Regions from separate parts of the Kluyvera intermedia genome, predicted to be linked through region 1. Evidence: predicted binding sites of a transcription regulator. Region 1 holds the regulator's gene; each other region holds the start of a gene.
What was found. The regulator PurR, encoded in region 1, represses purine synthesis genes. The targets are predictions, from matches to a motif close to CANGCAAACGTTTGCNTG.
Positions count from the first base shown of each region.

Region 2: purL (phosphoribosylformylglycinamidine synthase) is a predicted target of PurR. The motif match lies at 2,049-2,066, and genes of this name have one in related genera.
Region 3: U0026_RS21005 (NCS2 family permease) is a predicted target of PurR. The motif match lies at 1,931-1,948, and genes of this name have one in related genera.

Region 1 is NZ_CP139986.1:2,597,192-2,601,121, forward strand. Features, by position in the region: gene U0026_RS12550 (MFS transporter) at 1-996, opposite strand, end outside; gene cydH (cytochrome bd-I oxidase subunit CydH) at 1,157-1,246, opposite strand; gene U0026_RS12555 (hypothetical protein) at 1,230-1,409, opposite strand; gene purR (HTH-type transcriptional repressor PurR) at 1,541-2,566, shown strand; gene punR (DNA-binding transcriptional activator PunR) at 2,584-3,495, opposite strand; gene punC (purine nucleoside transporter PunC) at 3,607-3,930, shown strand, end outside.
Region 2 is NZ_CP139986.1:1,343,292-1,347,221, forward strand. Features, by position in the region: gene tadA (tRNA adenosine(34) deaminase TadA) at 1-151, shown strand, start outside; gene mltF (membrane-bound lytic murein transglycosylase MltF) at 358-1,896, opposite strand; gene purL (phosphoribosylformylglycinamidine synthase) at 2,142-3,930, shown strand, end outside.
Region 3 is NZ_CP139986.1:4,365,910-4,369,839, reverse strand. Features, by position in the region: gene U0026_RS21025 (MltF family protein) at 1-224, opposite strand, end outside; gene U0026_RS21020 (YjcB family protein) at 363-644, opposite strand; gene soxS (superoxide response transcriptional regulator SoxS) at 900-1,229, opposite strand; gene soxR (redox-sensitive transcriptional activator SoxR) at 1,317-1,775, shown strand; gene U0026_RS21005 (NCS2 family permease) at 2,173-3,522, shown strand; gene U0026_RS21000 (Na+/H+ antiporter) at 3,718-3,930, shown strand, end outside.

The DNA of each region.
Region 1 (3,930 bases):
CCCGATATTGACCGATGATGACAGACCTGGCGCTTCATGCGCTACCCGCATCACGCGCATCTGCAACGGTGGCACCACCGCGAAGGTTGCCGCACCCCAGACCACCATGCTCACTGCGGCCCCTAACTGGGTTTGCGCAAGGAACGGAATCGCCAACATAATAACCATCAACAGCAGCAAGAAGCCTTTCAACGTGCCGCTGACGGAGCGGTCAGCAAATTTACCGCCCAGGTAGTTACCGATGGAGAAACCAACGCCAATCAACACCAGCATCAGTGTGATAAAACCTGACGATGCGTGGGTGATGGTGTGCAGTACCGGAGAAATGTAGGTATAGAGCGTGAACATGGCGCCCGCACCTAATACGGTCGTTAACAGCGCAGACAGGACCTGCGGACGGACCAGTACCGACAGCTCGCGCTTAACATCCGGTTTCTCCCCCGCCCCACCTTTTGGAAGAGAAAACCACAGACTGATGATGGCAATCACACCAAGCCCCGCGGTTGCCATAAACGACATACGCCAGCCGATAGTTTCCCCAAGCCATGTTGCCGCAGGCACTCCGCCAATGTTAGCAATGGTCAGCCCCATAAACATGGTTGCAACGGCGCTGGCCTGCTTGTGCTTTGGTACCACGCTCGCCGCCACCACTGAGCCAAGACCAAAGAAAGCGCCATGGTTGAGGCTGGTGATAATGCGCGAGAGCATTAAGGTGGTGTAGTCCGGCGAGATAGCGGACAGTACGTTGCCAAGGGTAAAGATAGCCATCAGGAAAATCAGCGCATTACGACGACCGCGATGTGACAGTAATAGCGTCATCAGCGGCGCGCCAACCATCACGCCAACCGCATAGGCGCTGATCAACATACCGGCGGCGGGAATTGAGACATCAACCCCTTTCGCGATAACCGGCAATAAGCCCATCGGCGAGAATTCGGTCGTACCAATACCAAAGGCCCCAATGGCTAAAGCCAATAAGGGAAAATTAATTTTCATACAAAAGCTCCGCTAAGCCACACGCAATACGCGGCATGACAACATGGGGCAAAAGCATGACATTAATCACAGAAAAACAGAAGTGTACAAAACAGCAAAAGATTATTGCTAATTGGGTAACAATAATACGAGAGGGAGCGGATGCTCCCTCACAGAGGGATTAATGCAATATAGCGGTGAAACTTGCTGCGACGATCAGAGCAAGCGCAATAAAGGTAGTACCGAGTGACAACTTAAGATCGGTGCTCATCAATTTTTCTCCTTTTGATTTCCACAGTAAAACTGCGTTTAATCATTTTTGCACAGTTAATCGTAAAAATCTTCACAGATTTAGCAGGATGTTTGTTTTTGTTCTTCCACTTTGCGCCAGGATAAGTCAAAATTCGACGCTTATTTATAAGCGTACCGGCCATTGACCCCCTCCTGTCGTCCTGTATCGTTTTCCCGGCGAAATGCAATCTGCAAGATTGTACCAGGGTGTGTGAAGGCAAACGTTTTCCTTTCGGTTTTATCAGGGGCAGGCCAGGGTCTGGAGTGAGATGGAATGGCAACAATTAAAGATGTAGCGAAGCGCGCAAACGTTTCCACTACAACCGTATCACATGTAATTAACAAAACCCGTTTTGTCGCTGAAGACACGCGTGAAGCGGTTTGGGCAGCCATTAAAGAGCTGCACTACTCGCCAAGCGCCGTGGCGCGTAGCCTTAAGGTTAACCACACCAAATCGATCGGTTTATTGGCAACCAGTAGCGAGGCGGCGTATTTTGCTGAAATCATCGAAGCCGTTGAGAAAAACTGCTTTGAGAAAGGCTATACCCTAATTCTTGGCAACGCGTGGAATAATCTTGAGAAACAGCGCGCGTATTTGTCGATGATGGCGCAAAAGCGCGTAGATGGCCTGTTGGTCATGTGCTCAGAGTACCCGGAATCTCTGCTCACGATGCTCGAAGAGTATCGCAACATCCCGATGGTGGTGATGGACTGGGGAGAATCCAAAGCTGACTTTACTGACTCCGTGATTGATAACGCCTTTGAGGGCGGTTATATGGCGGGTCGTTATCTGGTGGAACGCGGGCATCGCGATATCGGCGTGATCCCAGGGCCGCTGGAGCGTAACACTGGTGCGGGTCGTCTGGCGGGCTTTATGAAAGCCATGGAAGAGACGATGATAAACGTCCCAACCAACTGGATTGTACAGGGCGATTTTGAGCCTGAGTCTGGCTATCGTGCGATGCAGCAAATCCTGTCCCAGCACCCTCGTCCAACCGCAATCTTCTGCGGTGGCGATGTCATGGCGATGGGCGCACTGTGTGCTGCCGATGAAATGGGTCTGCGGGTTCCGCAGGATATTTCGCTTATCGGTTACGATAACGTGCGCAACTCCCGTTTCTTTACCCCGGCGCTGACGACGATTCATCAGCCAAAAGATTCACTGGGTGAAACGGCCTTCAATATGTTGATGGACCGCATCGTAAGTAAGCGTGAGGTGTCTCAGTCGATTGAGGTGCATCCGCGCCTCATCGAACGCCGCTCCGTGGCCGACGGCCCGTATCGCGACTATCGCCGCTAAGTCCTGATGCGGACGCCTTATTCCGGCGTCCGCAGCCACTCATCGTTTAACGTCTCACTGTCTCCCAGATACTCTAACAACCAGCTTAATGCCGGTGAGGCTTCGCTTTGCTGCCAGGTGAGACAACAGGCTGCATCCGGGAAGGGATTTTCCAGTGTTAATGCGACCCACTCCCCGCTCTCAAGCCACGGTTGCGCCCGATGTCCGGGTACCATTGCCGCGCATAGTCCAGCAGAAATGCAGGTTTCCGACGACGCCCAGTCCGGTACCACCACTCTTTTTTGGTTATCCAGAAGCCAGGTCGTCCGCTTGGGTAGCGAGCGAGAGGTATCCTCAAGCACCAATGAAGGCCAATTGCGCAACACATCATCGCTGAGCGGCCCTTCCATCTTTGCCAGCGGATGCGAACAGGCGACAACGCAGTGCCAATTAAGCTTACCCATGTCGCGAAAGGCAAAACGCCCGCCGATTGGGATGGCCTGGGTCGCGCCAATCGCCAGTTCCACGCGACCATCCGACAACGCATCCCACACGCCGTTGAAAACTTCCTGAAATACGATCAGCTCAACATCGTTAAAGTGGCGATAGAAATCAACAATCATCTGGCGAGTCCGTTCCGGTTTAACGATGTTATCTACCGCAATAGCCAACTGCCCACGCCAGCCGTTGGCAATCTGCTGACACTGTTGGCGGGTGATCTGCATTTTTTTGATAACAGATCGCCCTTCTTTCAAAAACCATGCACCGGCAGGCGTTAGCTCAACGTCCCGGTGCCGCCGTTCAAACAAAGGCACCGCAAGCCATTCCTCTAACTGACGGACGGTATAGCTCACCGCCGAAGGCACACGGTGTAATTCCTGCGCCGCGGCGCTAAAGCTGCCGTTGCGCGCAACGGCATCAACCACTTCTAAGGAATATTCAGACCACATTTTTTGCCTTCAAATATTTTGAATCCATGACTCAAATATTAGCGTTTCACAACCACCATTGCACTCTCTACACTCTGCGCAATTGTTTATTCATGAGAAAAAGGTCGATTTATGCAACCGGGGAAAGGATTTTTAGTCTGGCTAGCAGGACTGAGCGTGCTGGGTTTTCTGGCGACAGATATGTATTTACCTGCCTTTGCGGTTATTCAGGAAGATCTGCAAACACCAGCATCCGCAGTGAGTGCCAGCCTGAGTTTGTTCCTCGCCGGTTTTGCCCTCGCGCAGCTTTTGTGGGGGCCGCTGTCAGACCGCTACGGCCGTAAACCGATTCTGCTGACCGGGTTAACCATTTTTGCGCTGGGCTGCATAGGCATGTTGTGGGTGCGTGATGGTACCACACTGCTGGTACTGCGCTTTGTACAGGCCGTAGGCGTT
Region 2 (3,930 bases), 1.3 Mb from region 1:
GATTGACGTATTACATCATCCCGGAATGAACCATCGAGTTGAGATCGCTGAAGGTGTGTTGGCCGACGAATGCTCGGCGATGTTGAGTGATTTCTTCCGCCACCGTCGGCAGCAGCAAAAAGCGTTAAAGCAGGCGGCGAAGCACGATTAACCTAGAGTGCCAGTCCCGGGGGCGGCGTAAACGCCTTGCCCGGGCTACCATTTACCTAGTGCGCGGTTTTACATAGGACGACATTCGTTGGTAGCCCGGCCAAGCGCAGCGCCGCCGGGAAGTACCCGCAGCTTTCTCCCCAACAGCTTAAACATTCACAGGCGATGCTGACCATCAAATCCGAGCTGACATTTTAAACTGAACGTTTATTTTTTCGGTGAGAATCTCAGCAATGACGGGTCGCCGTTGCTGTAATCGCTCCGGCGTAAAAATGAGAACAGCCCAAAAGCATTATCGCCCTGATGCAGTTCATCTGGCGATACCGAAGGATAGGCCTGAGCAATTGCCTTCTCTTCCGCTTCCCGCTGTTCTTTTTCCTGCAAATAGCCGACGAGGCTTATCTGGTACTTACGAATATTCTCAACGTAAGCGTAAGCTTCATGCCCACGGGCATAACCGTAGGTCAGCTTGCTATACCAGGGTTTCTGGCTCAGTAACGGCAGACGCTGCTTCACATCGGCCCAGCTATCAGGGTTGCCTTTTTGTTTTGCGGTGAGCGCACGTGCGTCGAGCATATGGGCATAACCGAGATTATAGGCGGCGAGCGCAAACCAGATTCGTTCACCTTGCGGCACGGTATCCGGAACCTTGTCCATCATATCTTCGATGTAACGCATCCCGCCGCTGATGCTTTGCTCGGCATCGGTTCTGTCGGTTAATCCCAGACTCTGGGCGGTATTTTTGGTGAGCATCATCAGACCACGCACGCCGGTGGGGGAGGTAGCGAGCGGATCCCAGTGCGACTCCTGATAAGAAATGGCTGCCAGCAGGCGCCAGTCGATCTCGCTAGCGTACTTTTCAAATAGCGGCTGTAAATCGGGCAATACGTTATCGACCGCGCGCAGGAATGAACGCGTATCAACATAGTCAAAATCATTGCCGTGGCCGAGATACTTTTCTTCCAGACGGGCAAGGGTGCCGTCATCATTAATGTTGTTGAAGAAGTCGAGCATTGCGGCTGTGAGCGTATTGTCATCATCCTGTAGGCTAAACCAGGTGACCGGCTGCTCGTCAGTGATATCCAGCGCTACCGCCAGTTCAGGATGAACACGCTGGAATAGACCAATCGCCACCGAATCGGCAATGGTGTAGTCCAGTTTGCCATCGATAACCGCCTGCATCAGATCGACCGACGCGCGTTTGTCGTCAACGGTCCATGACAGGTCTGGGTACTTCTTCTGTTTTAAACTGTGCAGATCGTTTATGACCACCTGCCCAGGGGCCACGATGAGCTGGCCTGCGGTGATGTTACTGAGGCTACGAGGCCGCGTATTACCCACGCGATAAACCAACTGCTGTGAAACGGAGTAGTAGGTGGGGCCGGGCTGATAGTTTTTGACCCGTTCGCTGTTATAGACCAGCCCCGCCGCCAGCATATCGGCGTCGTTATGGTCAAGGTCATCAAAAAGCTGGCTGATATTCTGCCGCACGGTGATTTTCAGCTTCACGCCGAGGTAGTCAGCAAACTGCTGAGCTAACTCATAGTCGAGGCCAATATCTTTATCATTATAGGTACTGTAGGTCAGCGGGGATTGCACGGTACTGACGCGCAGCTCCCCCCGCTCTTTGATCGCGGCGATTCGGTTTTCTGGTTTGCCAAACCAGGGAATTGATGGCCATAGGGCCGCTGCCAGCAACAGCGTCACAACGCCGATGAGCAGATAATTAATCTTAAGTTTTTTCAAATAGTTAATTCGCCCAGATGTAAGTATAAATCCCTGACGACGTTACGGTTTGCTATAGATTGAGCGGCATTTTGCTTAACATTGCGCCACTTGGCAACTGATTCGAGAAGTAGGTCACATCTATTGGTAAAGCGCGCCGCTGATTTTATTTCGACGCAAACGGTTTCGTCGCGGCGCAGGATTCTCTATAATAGCGCCCGTTCTCCCCCATTGCGCACACTGAAAGCTGAGAAGACGAGAGACTTATGATGGAAATTCTGCGTGGTTCGCCTGCACTGTCTGCATTTCGCATTAACAAACTGCTGACGCGTTTTCAGGCAGCCAACCTCCCGGTAAGCAATATATACGCTGAGTATGTCCATTTTGCCGACCTGGAAGCGCCGCTAAATGAAGAAGAGCAGTCCAGGCTTTCGCGACTGTTGCAGTATGGCCCAAGCCTCAACAGCCATACACCGACCGGTAAACTGCTGCTCGTCACTCCCCGCCCTGGCACTATCTCTCCCTGGTCTTCGAAAGCTACTGACATTGCTCATAACTGCGGCCTGCCACAGGTTCTGCGTTTAGAGCGCGGCGTAGCGTATTACCTCGATGCTCCTGACCTGACCGCTGTACAAGCGAATGCTGTGGCGGCAGAACTGCACGACCGCATGATGGAGAGCGTATTTGGCTCCCTGCAGGATGCCCAAAAACTGTTTGCTCACCATCAACCCGCTCCGGTCACCAGTATTGATCTGCTGGGGCAGGGACGTCAGGCGCTCATTGAGGCCAATATCCGCCTTGGCCTGGCGCTGGCTGATGATGAAATTGATTACCTGCAAGATGCGTTTAGCAAGCTGGGGCGCAACCCGAACGACATCGAGCTGTACATGTTTGCGCAGGCCAACTCCGAACACTGTCGCCACAAAATCTTCAACGCCGACTGGATTATCGACGGTCAAGAACAGCCGAAGTCGCTGTTTAAAATGATTAAAAACACCTTCGAAACCACGCCGGATCACGTGCTGTCAGCGTACAAAGATAACGCCGCCGTGATGGAAGGTTCCGAAGTGGGTCGCTACTTTGCCGATCACGCCACCGGCCGCTACGATTTCCATCAGGAGCCAACGCATATCCTGATGAAAGTGGAAACCCATAACCACCCGACCGCTATCTCGCCATGGCCAGGTGCGGCAACCGGCTCTGGCGGCGAAATCCGTGACGAAGGCGCTACCGGGCGCGGTGCGAAACCGAAAGCCGGGCTGGTGGGCTTCTCCGTATCTAACCTGCGTATTCCAGGCTTTGAACAGCCGTGGGAAGAAGATTTCGGCAAACCTGACCGTATCGTTACTGCGCTGGATATCATGACCGACGGCCCGCTGGGAGGCGCTGCGTTTAACAACGAATTTGGTCGTCCGGCGCTGACCGGCTACTTCCGTACCTATGAAGAGAAAGTGAACAGCCACAACGGCGAAGAGCTGCGCGGCTATCACAAACCGGTCATGCTGGCGGGCGGGATCGGCAACATACGCGCCGATCATGTGCAGAAAGGCGAGATCGTGGTGGGCGCAAAACTGATCGTCCTCGGCGGCCCGGCCATGAACATCGGTCTGGGCGGCGGTGCAGCCTCTTCAATGGCTTCCGGCCAGTCTGACGCTGACCTCGACTTTGCCTCCGTCCAGCGCGACAACCCGGAAATGGAACGTCGCTGCCAGGAAGTTATCGACCGCTGCTGGCAGTTGGGCGATGCGAACCCGATTCTGTTTATCCATGACGTCGGCGCAGGCGGCCTGTCTAACGCTATGCCGGAACTGGTGAGCGACGGTGGGCGCGGCGGTAAGTTTGAACTGCGCGACATCTTAAGCGATGAGCCTGGCATGAGCCCGCTGGAAATCTGGTGTAACGAATCTCAGGAGCGCTATGTACTGGCGGTGTCTGCGGACCAGTTGCCGCTGTTTGACGAATTGTGCAAACGCGAGCGTGCGCCTTATGCGGTGATTGGTGAAGCGACCGAAGAGCTTCATCTTTCCATGAACGACAGCCATTTTGACAATCAGC
Region 3 (3,930 bases), 1.8 Mb from region 1:
CCTTTGGTGATGAAAAAAAAGGTCTTGCTGTAGGTGGTCAACACCCGGATCACTCGTCGGTCTTGCATGCCGGGAAGATCGCCCGTCCACGGCTGCATGATCGTTTCGATATTGACCTCTAGAGTGTCGGAAGGCTCACTCTCCGTCGAGGCAGCATAAGCGGGTTGAAGCAGCAGAACGCTGAGGCAGGGAATGATAAAACGATAGAAAGGGACGGTGTTCATGGTGCGGCACTCCGCAGGGCGCATCCGTTTATTTTAGTCGATGGAGAGTAAAACACCTGGTGTGGAAAGGGTTTTCCCTGGTGAATTTGGGCAATAAAAAACCCCGATAAATCGGGGTTTTAGCAGTTTCATCAGCACTCAATACATCGGCACCGGCCATTCAGGCGGCGCATGACTCATCACTTCAACCATCACATCTTTGATGTTATTAAAGATGGTCGAAATATCCACCAGAGTAATCCCCAGTAAGCCCGTCGCGAACCAGCAAGCTGCTGCGACACCCAGCATACCGCTGATCACTGCCAGCCCGGCGTAGTCTGATTTACGAAGTTGAATCTTCAGGGTACTGGCGATAAACATCAGTACTGCGCTGGTTAACGGCCAACGTAGCAGCGCGACGCCTGCGGTAATGGAAACCATGAAACCTTATCCTCAGAGATAAACAAGACATTGCCCTGACAGCGCGTTGTTCACTGAGGCACGAGGCGCTCTGGCTATCTGAAGGCATCAAACGAGATGAAACGCTGTTTCTGTTTCATTCTATTTTGTGAACTATATCACGTTTGTTGTTTTATTCACCAGAGGCGGGCGCAGGATTTTTGTCAGTAAAATAACCGTTAAAAGGGTATGGGAATGGTGCTGCCGCGCGGTGTGCGACGGCAGCAAAGAGGCATATTAAGCGGAGATCTGATGACGATAGGCTGTCGGTGTACGGTCGAATTCACGGCGGAATACGCGGGAAAACGTCTGCTGCGAAACGTAACCCAGATCCATCGCGATATCGAAGATGGGTCGCTGGGTGGTGCGCAGCGCTTCCGCCGCCAGCAACAGACGCCGCTGGCGAATGTAATCACCCAACGTTTGATGCATCACGGTGCGGAACATCCGTTGCAGGTACCACTTCGAATAGCCGGATTTTTTGGCCACGATATCGATATTAAGCGGTTGCTCGATATGTTCATCTATCCATTCAATAAGCGTCTGAATAATTTCCCGATGGGACATAAGGCTCTCCCCGTTGTCTATTTTCGCGTCGATTTCTGTTCTGAGGGCGAGTATAATTCCTCAAGTTAACTTGAGGTAAAGCGGATTATGGAAAAAAAATCGACGAGAATAAAAACGCTGCTTTCACCGGGTGAAGTAGCGAAACGAACTGGCGTAGCGGTATCTGCGTTACATTTTTATGAAAGCAAAGGGCTGATTCGCAGCACGAGAAACAGCGGCAATCAGCGGCGCTATAAGCGCGATGTTTTGCGCTACGTGGCGATTATTAAAATTGCCCAGCGCTTAGGGATCCCGCTCGGCACCATTGGTGAATCTCTGCGCGTTCTACCGGAAAACCACACGCTGGGGCCGAAAGACTGGAAGCATTTCACCACCCAATGGCGCGAAGAGCTGGATAAACGCATCCACGCCATGGAAGCGCTGCGCGATCAACTCAACGGCTGCATTGGTTGCGGTTGTATGTCATTGCGTGACTGCCCGTTGCGTAACCCAGGTGATAAATTGGGTGAAGAGGGCACCGGTGCGCGACTGTTAGAAGACGAATAATCCATGCCGGGTGATTGCGACATTTATGCCACAGAATTGTTGCCAGATTGCGCATTAACGATAACGTTTGCGCATGGGTTGGTGAATTCTTCATCGGCAATCGTTAATTTTGATACAGCAGGGCAAACTTCTGTTGAAAAAGAGGGTATAAAAGCCAGATAATCGTTTGCCTCGAATTTTCGGACGCATCTTACGTCGAAAACGACAGGCTCACCTCATTGCGCAAACGCGCAAATGGGGACTTCCGATTATCGTTTTGTCTGCGCGGAGTTAATCGTTTGCTTTTTTGTGGCTCCCCTATTGCCGCAATGTAGCACAAGGAGATGACGCTTAACTGGCAGTGGATGTTCCACCACGCAGACGAACGAATGATAAAAACTCTCAGGGGATGTTTTCTATGTCTACGCCTTCAGCGCGTACCGGCGGTTCGTTAGACGCCTGGTTTAAAATTTCTGCACGTGGTAGCTCCGTTCGTCAGGAGATTGTTGCCGGTCTTACGACCTTCCTGGCAATGGTGTACTCGGTTATTGTTGTGCCGGGTATGCTGGGTAAAGCAGGCTTCCCGCCAGCCGCGGTCTTCGTCGCGACCTGTCTGGTTGCGGGCGTAGGTTCAATTGTCATGGGTCTGTGGGCAAACCTGCCGCTAGCCATTGGCTGCGCCATTTCACTGACTGCCTTCACCGCATTTAGCCTGGTACTGGGCCAGCAGATCAGCATTCCGGTGGCTCTGGGTGCCGTCTTCCTGATGGGCGTGCTGTTTACCATTATCTCTGCTTCTGGGATCCGTAGCTGGATTTTGCGCAATTTGCCGCAGGGCATTGCGCACGGCACCGGTATCGGTATTGGTCTGTTCCTGCTGCTGATTGCCGCTAACGGCGTGGGCATGGTTGTTAAAAACCCCATTGAAGGTCTGCCGGTTGCGCTGGGCAAATTCGATAGCTTCCCGGTTATCATGACGCTGATTGGTCTGGCGATGATCATCGGTCTGGAAAAACTGAAGGTGCCAGGCGGTATTCTGCTGACCATCATCGGTATCTCCATTGTTGGCCTGATTTTCGATCCCAACGTGCACTTCTCTGGCATCTTCGCCATGCCATCCCTGAGTGATGACAACGGCAACTCGCTTATCGGTAGCCTGGATATCATGGGGGCCCTGAACCCAATCGTGCTGCCAAGCGTATTGGCGCTGGTGATGACGGCGGTATTTGACGCCACCGGTACCATTCGTGCTGTAGCCGGTCAGGCCAATCTGCTGGATAAAGACGGTCAGATCATCAACGGCGGCAAAGCGCTGACTACCGACTCCCTGAGCAGCGTGTTCTCCGCAGTCGTCGGTGCGGCTCCAGCGGCGGTGTACATTGAATCTGCAGCAGGTACGGCAGCGGGCGGTAAAACGGGTTTAACCGCGGTGACCGTGGGTATCTTGTTCCTGCTGATCCTGTTCCTCTCTCCGCTGTCTTACCTGGTTCCAGGCTATGCGACCGCACCTGCGCTGATGTACGTCGGCCTGCTGATGCTGAGCAACGTGGCGCGCATCGACTTCAACGATTTTGTTGACGCGATGTCTGGCCTGATTACTGCAGTGATGATTGTGCTGACCTGTAACATCGTGACCGGCATCATGATCGGCTTCGCGACGCTGGTTATTGGTCGCGTGGTCTCCGGTGAATGGCGCAAGTTGAATATCGGTACCGTGATTATTGCGGTGGCGCTGGTCGTTTTCTATGCGGGCGGCTGGGCGATTTAATATCGTCACCGTGATCCACAGAACCCGCCAACTGGCGGGTTTTTTGTTTGTCATCCATGTGCAGTACGTACCAACACTTTTTTTCCATTTTCAGCCACGTCTTGTTTGCTTTTGCGTTACTCTGGAGACCGTATAATAAGAAGCACGACGCTTCATGTTTTGAATAATTGAGACAACGCAGCAAACAGGGAACGCATGGAAATATTCTTTACCATACTTATTATGACCCTTGTGGTTTCGCTCTCCGGGGTGGTGACACGCGTACTGCCTTTCCAGATTCCACTTCCTTTAATGCAAATTGCCATTGGTGCCATGCTGGCATGGCCGACATTTGGTTTGCATGTTGAATTCGACCCCGAACTGTTCCTCGTACTGTTCATCCCACCGCTGCTGTTTGCGGATGGCTGG